Regions from separate parts of the Paenibacillus sp. GP183 genome, predicted to be linked through region 2. Evidence: riboswitches for the same ligand, from Rfam matches in the RefSeq annotation. Region 2 holds a riboswitch; the other holds the start of a gene.
What was found. Region 2 has a riboswitch for cyclic di-GMP ahead of BLV33_RS09435 (TadE/TadG family type IV pilus assembly protein). Riboswitches for the same ligand answer to the same signal wherever they lie in the genome.

Region 1 (4,916 bases), on a different contig from region 2:
ATGGAAATTAGGACAGAAAGAATTAGTGATTATGATGAAGTATTTCAGTTAAATTACCTGGCTTTTAAGAACAGAGAAGATGAATCAAGATTGATTGAAAGAATTAGATTATCTAAACAATTCATCCCAGAGTTGTCCCTTGTAGCAGAAGAAAATAATCACATAGTTGGTCATGCTTTATTTAGTAAAGCTGAGGTTATTGACGGAGAAAAAAATCATGATGTTATAGTACTTGCTCCTGTTGCAGTATTACCAAGTAATCAGAAGAAAGGAATAGGTAGTATATTAATTCAAGAGGGGTTAAAAAGATGCACAGAATTAGGTTATGATTTTGTATTTTTGATAGGACATCCAACTTATTATCCCAAGTTCGGATTTAAACCAGCGAGAAAATATGGATTCGAACTAAAACAATTTAATGTATCTGACGAAGTCTTTATGGTGTATGAATTAACCCAAGGAAACACAAACAGCTTACAAGGTGAGTTAAGGTATCCGGAAACATTCTTCGTATAATAGCAAAATATTCATGCTATTTTATTCCGCTTAACGAGTACGATAGCTGAATAATAAAGCTGAAAGGCTGCTGAGTCACAACGATCGGCAACCTTATTTTTCAAACTTCCTTTTTGTACCTATTATCCGCCTGCATTCCGCAATGGAGAAACAGGCGGCTTTTTACTGCTCCTGCTTGGGCGATTTGGAGTTTAAGTAGTACTCAATGCCGTCCAGAATTCGCTCCAGTCCGAAATCGAAGTCGTTTAAGACAGTGTGATCTTCTTCGTTCTCACCTGTATAGGCACCAGACAAAATGATTTATGGATGACTTCACACTAGTTATCACAAAATAAATTTGTTCACAGAGTTTAAAATATTTAGGACCTTTCAACCGGATGGTGCATGATATAATTTTGGAATAAACGAGTTTAGAGAGGTGAGCAACATGGGGTTATATGGATTTTATATTGTGTTTGCGACGATCATGTTAATTGGGGTGATATCCACATTGATGGTCGCCAATTCGAAAAAGAACAAAGAGGGGAATCCAGATTACGATAAAAAAACCAAGGGAAATTGGCTAAGGTTGTCCTGGATCTATATTGTAATCATCGTGCTGGGATATGTTGCCTTCATTTCGTACATCGTTGGTGTCAATAAATGAAGTTACGTTTTGAAGCTTGTCGTAGACTGACGCATTATAATGAGAGTAGATTACCCACGGATTAGATCCATGGTTTTTTTGACTGGACAAAATCCCTTTGATTAAGCTAACTGGCAGGTTTGCACGAAAACGTAAGCACAAAAATCTAACTAAATGGAATAAGATAACCCAAATTTCAAACAATGTATGATACGAGGGAAGTAAGCTTAACATGCTTCAAATAAAAAATGATGCTCCAGTATGAGAATTGAGGAGCTGCCGCGGCAGCTCCTTTTTCTTTCTTCACAATGTCTTGTACAGACGATTTTTGCAAAGTCAGCTTTACATTAAATGCAAAGTATACTATACTATAAATGCAAAGCAAACTAAACATGTAGGCGAGAGGATCGCGGATCAAGCCATGAAGACGAGGATTCAAGAGTTGCGTAAAAAGCACAAGATCAGTCAAGAGGAGCTTGCACTCGCGGTCGGCGTGACGCGTCAGACGATAACGTCGCTCGAGAACGAGAAGTATGTTGCCTCGCTCGTGCTGGCTTATAAAATCGCGAAATATTTTCACTTAACGATTGAAGATGTGTTTGATTTCAGTGATGTGGAGGTTGATGGGTCATGACGGAGTTTCGAACGGTCGTAACGCGGAGATTAAGATGGCTAAACGGTGTAAACGGCGTGTTTTCTCTGATCGTCATTTTGACGGCTCTAAACAGGTATGAGGTCGAAAGCGACGCGGGCGATCTCGTGCACGGACTGCAATTCGGGATTTTTATCGGCATGCAGATCATGATTTTATTGGTAGGGAAAAAGTTGCGGACCGCGCTGCGAAACGAATCGTTACTAAAGACGCTATACATCGAAGAGCATGACGAACGGAAGAAGCTTGTCATGCAAAAGGCGAATTCTTTGAGTTTGTACGTGACGTTGTTTTCCATCTCTTTGACGGCGATCGTATTCGGCTTCTTTAACGTTACGATTTCGATCACGCTGTTTGCAGCGCTGATTGTGATCCTTCTCACAAGGATTTTCACCAAACAATATTACAATCGGAAGTTTTAAGAAAAGCAACTTACGGCTGCCTGGTCATTCCGCTAACGGAGAACGATAGCACCATGGCGAACAGGCTGCAGGCATCATCGACAGCTTGCACAACTATCGGGCAGGATTATTGAATAAGGGACTTGATAATTAAAGGGATATATAATTTACTATCGTACTTTATAAGAAGAATAGAATTATAAGGAGTGGCTTAAATTGCCTGTTATCACAGTAAAGATGGCTAAGGGTAGAACTATCGAGCAAAAACAACAATTCGTTGAAGCGATTACCAATGAAGCAGTTAAAACTTTAAATGTGAAAGAGGAATGGGTTACGGTCATTTTTGATGAATACGATAGAGAAAATTGGGCTTCTAATGGACAACTTCATTCACTTAAATTCGGTGATGGGTTTGGCAAAAAAGGAACAGAATAATTATTTCTTATTACTCCTTTTATGGAACTTAAAAGACACCTTAGAATTACAGATTGAACCGCCGGCTCAACTACGGAAAACGAGAGGTAAAAACAGAATAAAGAGGTTGACAATATGGAGAGCAAGTATAATTCGAAACTCAAAAAACAGCAAGAACGTGAACTTCTTGATGAGTATCATAAATTGGTAACTGAACAAGCCTTGGAGCCATTATATCAATCTTTCATAGAATGGAAACAAGGGGAATTGCCATATTTCGAACTTACTGAGCGTATCCACCTATTCCATAAAAAGAACCAGGAGATCTACAAGGACTTTGAGTACACAGGTCGCCAAGAACTCGTTCTCCTTGCAAAAATGAAATTGGGCCGACTAACTAAGGAGGAAATATTAGAATATAGCTGGCTTCTGGAAAGATGGGGATATGAGGACAATAACAGTTAGATGATTCTATAATTCATGATGAGGTTGCCAAGGTTATATACCCGGCAGCCTCATTGAAGTAACGGGCAGGAATTTGGAGTATAGATTCAAACTTTCGTCTAGGTAAATACTCTACTCAAGACTATTTCCATTGGAGTAATTGTTCTGTGATTTTTCCGAATGATAACCAATTTTTTCATAAATTTAACTTGACCAATTTCGTTGCTAAATGGTAATCTTTTCTTAGAAAAGAGCTGTGAAATGTAGAGGTAACTGGTCGCCTTATCTACATGGAGCTAGTGGCGAACCCGACTTTTCTGATTTTTTGCAATCAGGGAAGAAGCGATGAACTGTAAACCGTAATTTGGTCGCTTGGTTTACACGGAGCAAGTAGCGAACCCGACTTCCTCTCTATTTATAGGGAGGAGCGATGAAGTGTAAGCCTTAATTGGTCGCTTGGCTTACGCGGAGCAAGTAGCGAAACCACCCTCCCTCCTACTCAAAGGAGGGCAAGGAAATGAAATTGAAATCGCTTTTTATTGCATTTCTTATCGTGGTTGCTATCGTAGTAGCAACTGCAGCAGATTTTAATGTTGTGTAAGTAGCCTCGACGGAAGGAACACTACTAAGTTTTTATTAGTAGTGTTCCTTCAAATTTTAAGGGGGAAAGAGATGCTGCTCGATATCATTATTTTGTCTTTTGTCGTCGCGTTTTTACGCGGAGGCAGAATAAAGGAAATCCCTAAATTTCATAAATTAGTATTTTTGCTGATCAGCGTCATTCTGCAGGTGTGTTCCATCTTTTTACCTCACGGGATAGGCAAAGTGATTGTGTCGGTTGCTTATTTATCGGCTATCGTCTTTTTGTACAAAAATAGGATGTGGGAAGATGTACGCGTAATCATGATTGGCTGGATGTTAAATGCAATCACGATTTGGGTTAATCTTGGCAGGATGCCGATTGATCTCGAGCAAGCGAAGAAAACTCCTTTTGATGTGACTGCTCTTTTAAATGGAGATGACTGGAAGCATGCGATTATAGATAATACTACCCGTTTGTCGTTTCTATCGGATATCATCTATGTACCGTACCCGGTTCCGAGGGTTATAAGTATTGGAGATATTTTTGTTGCGTTTGGCGTCTTTTTGCTAATTCAGCGGATGATGAATAAACCCATATCACTAAAAGGACTACACGAGGGGAAATTGAATGTTACTGACAAACAATCTTAAGGAACTTTTGAGAAAAGTCGTACTAATGACATTCCCTTGCCTGGCAGTTATTATTGTCGCAACTTGTATTCCCTATTATGAACAAAGATCATTATGGCCCATTTTGGTCGTTTATTCATTGTTGAGTATTGTAGCGTCATTTATTTCAATTTTTTCAAAAAATTTTGTTTTGACACTGACATCGGCAGTTAATTTTTCAGCAATTTTATTATATGGCCAGCCTGTAGCTATATGGTCATCATTAATTGAAGTCATACTTATTGCATTCTTATATTCTAGCAAACTTGCGACTGCCTTAAATAATGCTGGGCAAAAATTTGTGTTTATTACTATTGTCGCTGTTGTGGCTGCTTACTTGAAGACTGTCCCAATCCGATCTGAGTTTTCTGATTTGCTCCTTATTGGAATATATTGGATATCGAATATAACCATGTGTGCAACAGTGCTGAGTGTGATCTACAACAAGTCATTTAAAAGTATTTTCGTCAACATGATGAAAACCGGCCCTATGATTTATTTCTTGGTATTAGCATTAGGTCTAATCAGTGTCAGGCTTTATGAATCTCTTGCACTATACGGGTTAATCCCAATGTTGTTTGTCTTTGCTCTAATTAGTCGAGTTTTCAAACAA
Region 2 (4,916 bases):
ATAGTGTTTAGAGATCGCTTGACTCACACTCCAAAGCATAATGTGCGATTGGCTTAGCAACCGAATATAGGTGTTCCTGTGCATTCCCTTCGGCTTTACCGGCACTGGTTCTATTATATTTATGGATCCACCTAACCGCTTACCAATGGATTTTAATCTGTTTAGCTGACGGCATGAGGTATTCTCCCGTTGCGATTGATAATCCAAGTTATAGCAATGGCGGCGGAGAAAGTGTTTACCGTTTAAATGAACCTTCCCTACGCGCCAATCACATTTTGGACATTGCAGCCATGGGCGGTTTCCTCCATAATGGCATGGTGTGTGAACGATCGACACCTGATCACATACACTTCCTTCATTTACCTTATAGGATAAGATCTAAAAGCGACAACCCCTTAAGGCTAGCGTTTGTCTCTATAGGTTCCGGTCTTCTAGGATTTCTCTTGTGGGTTAGAATGATCACCAAAGATATAATAATGATTTTCAGGATGATCATCGATAAACTTCTCACCATCATCAATAGTAGAACCAGAAAATCCATCTATACAAAGTATCATCGTATTTTCTTTATAATTGATTGATCCTAACACGATGTTTAACGATTTTTCTTGCTGCAACGATTCCTCCAAACGGGCGATACGTGTATTTTTCATTACTATCCCCCCTTAACCATACGTTTTTCCTTAAGTTGAGATTCCAGGGTAGTGATTCGTTCCTCCAAGTCGCCATCCTTTAGGCTGGTAAGTGTGATGTTGGCTAAGTAGCCTAATACACGGGCCCGTTTTTCTTTGTCCATTGCGGTATCATGACGCAGCTCATTGATGAATTCGTTTAAAAGCCTGCGTACATGTTGAGGCTTTTGCAAACGTATATCCCGTTGAGTATCGGCCATAACGCCCCTCCTTAAAAATCCTTATATATATCGCGTATTTAGACGTATTTACTTTAACAAAATAATGAGAAAAACCGCCTTATATTATATAACTATTATACCATAATACTCTATAGGTATAAACTATTTCCTGTTTGCTTATTCTGTTTAACCGCAATGACAACTAACCATCCAAGGGAGCAAAATAGCCTGGCATTAAAACATGCCCATTTCCCTTCGTGATGTAAAATTGATGTAAAACATCAACATCAATGGTCATAAATCAACTATAAACATCAGGAATGACAGGAATAATACCTTTAATATCAAGGTTTTAAGGGACTATAACAGAATGTATCTCTATCACTGGCAGCGATGAGGTCAGGGGTTCGATCCCCCTATGCTCCATAATGAAAAGTCATGATCCACGAGATCATGACTTTTCTTTACCTAGGGGCAGAGCGAACCCCTTCTAGGGGTTCAGTCCGCGCGCACGCAGCGTTAGTGGAGGAGCACGGCGTCTGAATCTACCGCTAAAAATCCTCCTCGACATTGCTTCGTCAGCCATTTAATCAAGATTCGGACATCCCCCTAGGCTCCATACAGTACATAACAGCTATATTAAACGGACATTGATGTAAAATTGATGTAAAAACAAGAAGAGAAGCTGCAGGTTATTCCTACAGCATCTTTTTTTATTTATTCTTATGTATTCTTTTTAAATATAGATTCAAACTAGGGTTTTTTAGTGAAAAGTTGCTCGTCACACTTACTTCAACGATAGTTGGTAAGCCCAAGCTCCATAATCCGTGCCCGTTCCACCGCCTTGACCATTTACTACTGACTGCACGAATGTACCAGTTACGTAAACGTCGCTAGCAGATTGTTTATATGCCATTTCCAACTGAAAGACGGCAAACCCTAAAATTTTCCCCGTGGGGCTATTATCACCCATTGAATCGACTATGGGGAGAGCAACGAGCCTCTGTCCATTGGCTATACGAGTCATTATGCCATTTACAGTGTCATCGGCCAGCGCTGTAGTTGCAGTTGTATATTTACTAATCGTCTGCCCCTTTGTCAAGGTGCCGCCATACCCGTTTTTTAACATGCTTAGATAGGTATCATTCGGATTGATCTTCGTCAGATTCAGGAAACCTCCGTTAATGTTGTTACCGCTCCCGCCGGATTGGTAGAATTGAAATTGAACTTTTTTCCCCAGCATCTGCAGCACATCCGTACTAGCTCCCCAGGGAATAACACCATACACAGCCGACGCTTGAGTCGACCGAGCCACTGCAGTTGCCGACACAGTCCCCTCATTTATACCAAATATCCTAAAGAAAGAGAACAGCACCTTCCTGTTGATGGTTACAGGCAAGGTATGATTATCCGTCGGAACCGCTGTGATCGTATCACTATCCTTCAATCCATTCAATTTGGCATATTGAAACGCAGTGGCTTGTGACGAAGCTCGCGCATCTGCAGATGTGCCTGGCAGTTCATAGATGCCGGCGATAGCCGCCGCGTCCACCAACTTGGTGACTCGGGTTTTCTCCAAATACATTATTCCCATATCCACTGCAAGGCCACAAAAACCTAGCAATACCGGTAATGTCAATGCAAACAATACTATAGCTGTCCCTTTTTGGTTCTTTAAAAAATGTTTTATCATAATCCAACCTCTTCTCTAAATCAATTGATTGGGCTGTAATTTTCTTCGCGCATGCTAGCTGAAGCTGAAACGGTGAACTGATTAGCTGGGAAAAAAGAGCTTAACAGTGGAGTGATAAGGGCGACATTATAAGTAACGGTTACAGTAATGGGTTGTCTAAATACCAATCGCGAAGGTGTTACGGTTGGGGCAGGAAAAGTCCCAAAATTAACTATTGCAGGTGCAGCCTGCGTCCTGTCTCCAGTTAAGGCCACAACTCTTGCCGCCTCGCGGGCCGCCTCGTTAACAATCGTTTGCCAATACAGTATCCGCCCAAATTCCAGCATCCCCACAAGCAATAACAAAAATATCGGCAGTATCAAGGCAAACTCCACGACGCTTTGTCCACGATTTTGGCGAACCATGGTTCTGATTTTCCGTAACATGTTTATTTCACCTCCTTGCGGCAAAGCTTTCGTAAACATGAGTCCCTTCAATCTGCGAATTACGTTCGGCATTCCATCACCCGCTCCGCTAGGTTCATTCAAACCTCATCCATCCCAATAAAAAATCCCCGCCTTTGCCGAAAGGTGGGGTTGTAAAGAAACATTCATACTCCCGTCCCCTTACGGTAGCTGGCTGGCATAGTGCGCATTTGCACCTAAGCCCCTGTTAGCTTTGCGTCACTGGCTTTCGCCAGTTTTGCCTTTATCGAGATTCCGTGAAGCATGTCGGAAATACGATTAAATTAATCATAGCTTACTTTCGATTATGCGCGTAATCGTCCCAACTTCTTATTTTATATAGGCATTTAGAATCAAATTTTAGCGGGTTGGAATCGGCCTTTAGCTGACGACCAAGGTAGCGGACATATTGCCATGACCAGGGCCGCACAGAAGGCTGCAGAAAATTTTGTATGTTCCAGCTTTTAGGTTAAGCTTCACCGTGCCGTTTTCCTTGAGATTTACGTTCGTTCCTTCTATCTTGATCCCGTGCAGGCCTTCCGAGCTGTTCAACTCAATCGTGATTTCTTTGTCCGCCGGCACTTCATATGTTTGCTGGTCGAACTTCCACAAGGTAGCTGTGATTTTGAGCGTAGCGCCGCCTGATGTTATACTGCCACCGGAGCTCGCAGTTGGGGTAGGAGTTGCAGTCGGAGTTGCAGTCGGAGTTGCAGTCGGAGTTGTAGTCGGAGTCGCCTCTGGTTTCGCGCTCGGTGTTGGGCTCGCCGATGCGGAGGCTATGGGAGTCGGCACGGGACTGTCGCCTGCAACTGGACTCGCTTTTGTGCTTGCTCCGGCGGAAATACCTGCTGATGCCGTGGACTTGTCAATTACGCTGGCAGCGGCGGCCGTAACGGTGGCCGTTGGGTTTGCGCTTGGCTGCGCCGAAGGGCTTGGCTTCGTGGATACGCTCGCTGACGGAGTGGTCGCAGCGACGGTCGTTTGGCTCGCGGTCGGGGTGTTTGCCACAGGGCTGAAAGGAGTAGATGTGGGTGCCGCGCTTTCTTTTTTGCCTCCACATGCTGTGAATATGAGTAACATGGCTGTTGTAACGGCGCAAACGGCTATGGTCTTTTTCAACATTGTTAATCTCTCCTTAATTGGTATATTCCGCATTGAGCAGCATCCGCTCTTCTTCGAGTTGGACCAAACATTTTCGGTGTTTTATCTGGAATAAGATGTGTATATAGGTATTTTAAGCACAATCACTCAGATGTTACATTTGACTCTAAGCTCAAATTGATATAATGAACACTTTCAGTGTATTTTTTACCTAGTAGGGTAAGACGAGGGATTACTCCCTCGGACTCCCCGTCAAACCGTGCATGCGGATTTCCCGCACACGGCTTTCCTTCGTCAGTTCCCCATCTTCAGGAATGAGTTCTCTTCATCCGTCACCGGATTGCAAATTTCACTCCTGAATTAGGAACGTGTGATGAGTAAGCTTGTTAGAAATACCATTCCTGCCGATTCCAGTACTTTGTTAGGTATCAGCGAATTAGAAACCGTAGATTTCTTTTGACGCATGAAGGCTCGAACCCTCATACGCGTCCATTCATCCAATCGTTGAAACTTCTTCTTTACATTCCCTATGCCGAAATAGTTACCAAAACCCCGTGCAATTTCATTTAGTTTCTTGAGCATTTCGCCAAAGTTATTCGCTTGTTGTCTGCGGGTGACTTCCCGGATTTTATCCTTGTACTTCTTCACTTTCGTGTCGGGTACCATCAGATAATCTTTCCAGAAGTCGAATCCTAGGAAACGAAAGCCTTCATCGAAATGCACCACTTTTGTTTTCTCAGGGTGCATTCGAAGCTGTAATTCCTTTTCCAGAATGGTCTTTGCCGCTAGATACGCTTCTTCTGCTTGCTCCTTTGTTTTGCAAAGA

Region 1: another riboswitch for cyclic di-GMP. It lies ahead of BLV33_RS28060 (DUF5317 domain-containing protein); the one in region 2 lies ahead of BLV33_RS09435 (TadE/TadG family type IV pilus assembly protein).

The regions. Positions count from the first base shown of each region.
Region 1 is NZ_FNSW01000002.1:283,832-288,747, forward strand. It holds gene BLV33_RS28030 (GNAT family N-acetyltransferase) at 1-516, shown strand; gene BLV33_RS28035 (hypothetical protein) at 944-1,162, shown strand; gene BLV33_RS28040 (helix-turn-helix transcriptional regulator) at 1,563-1,775, shown strand; gene BLV33_RS28045 (hypothetical protein) at 1,772-2,215, shown strand; gene BLV33_RS28050 (tautomerase family protein) at 2,411-2,629, shown strand; gene BLV33_RS28055 (hypothetical protein) at 2,744-3,073, shown strand; cyclic di-GMP riboswitch class II at 3,382-3,466, shown strand; cyclic di-GMP riboswitch class II at 3,468-3,550, shown strand; gene BLV33_RS28060 (DUF5317 domain-containing protein) at 3,725-4,285, shown strand; gene BLV33_RS28065 (HD-GYP domain-containing protein) at 4,263-4,916, shown strand, end outside.
Region 2 is NZ_FNSW01000001.1:1,889,821-1,894,736, forward strand. It holds gene BLV33_RS09420 (hypothetical protein) at 432-653, opposite strand; gene BLV33_RS09425 (hypothetical protein) at 656-892, opposite strand; gene BLV33_RS09430 (pilus assembly protein TadG-related protein) at 1,641-2,546, opposite strand; gene BLV33_RS09435 (TadE/TadG family type IV pilus assembly protein) at 2,567-2,971, opposite strand; cyclic di-GMP riboswitch class I at 3,153-3,242, opposite strand; gene BLV33_RS28735 (cupredoxin domain-containing protein) at 3,371-3,781, opposite strand; gene BLV33_RS09445 (hypothetical protein) at 3,768-4,205, shown strand; gene ltrA (group II intron reverse transcriptase/maturase) at 4,451-4,916, opposite strand, start outside.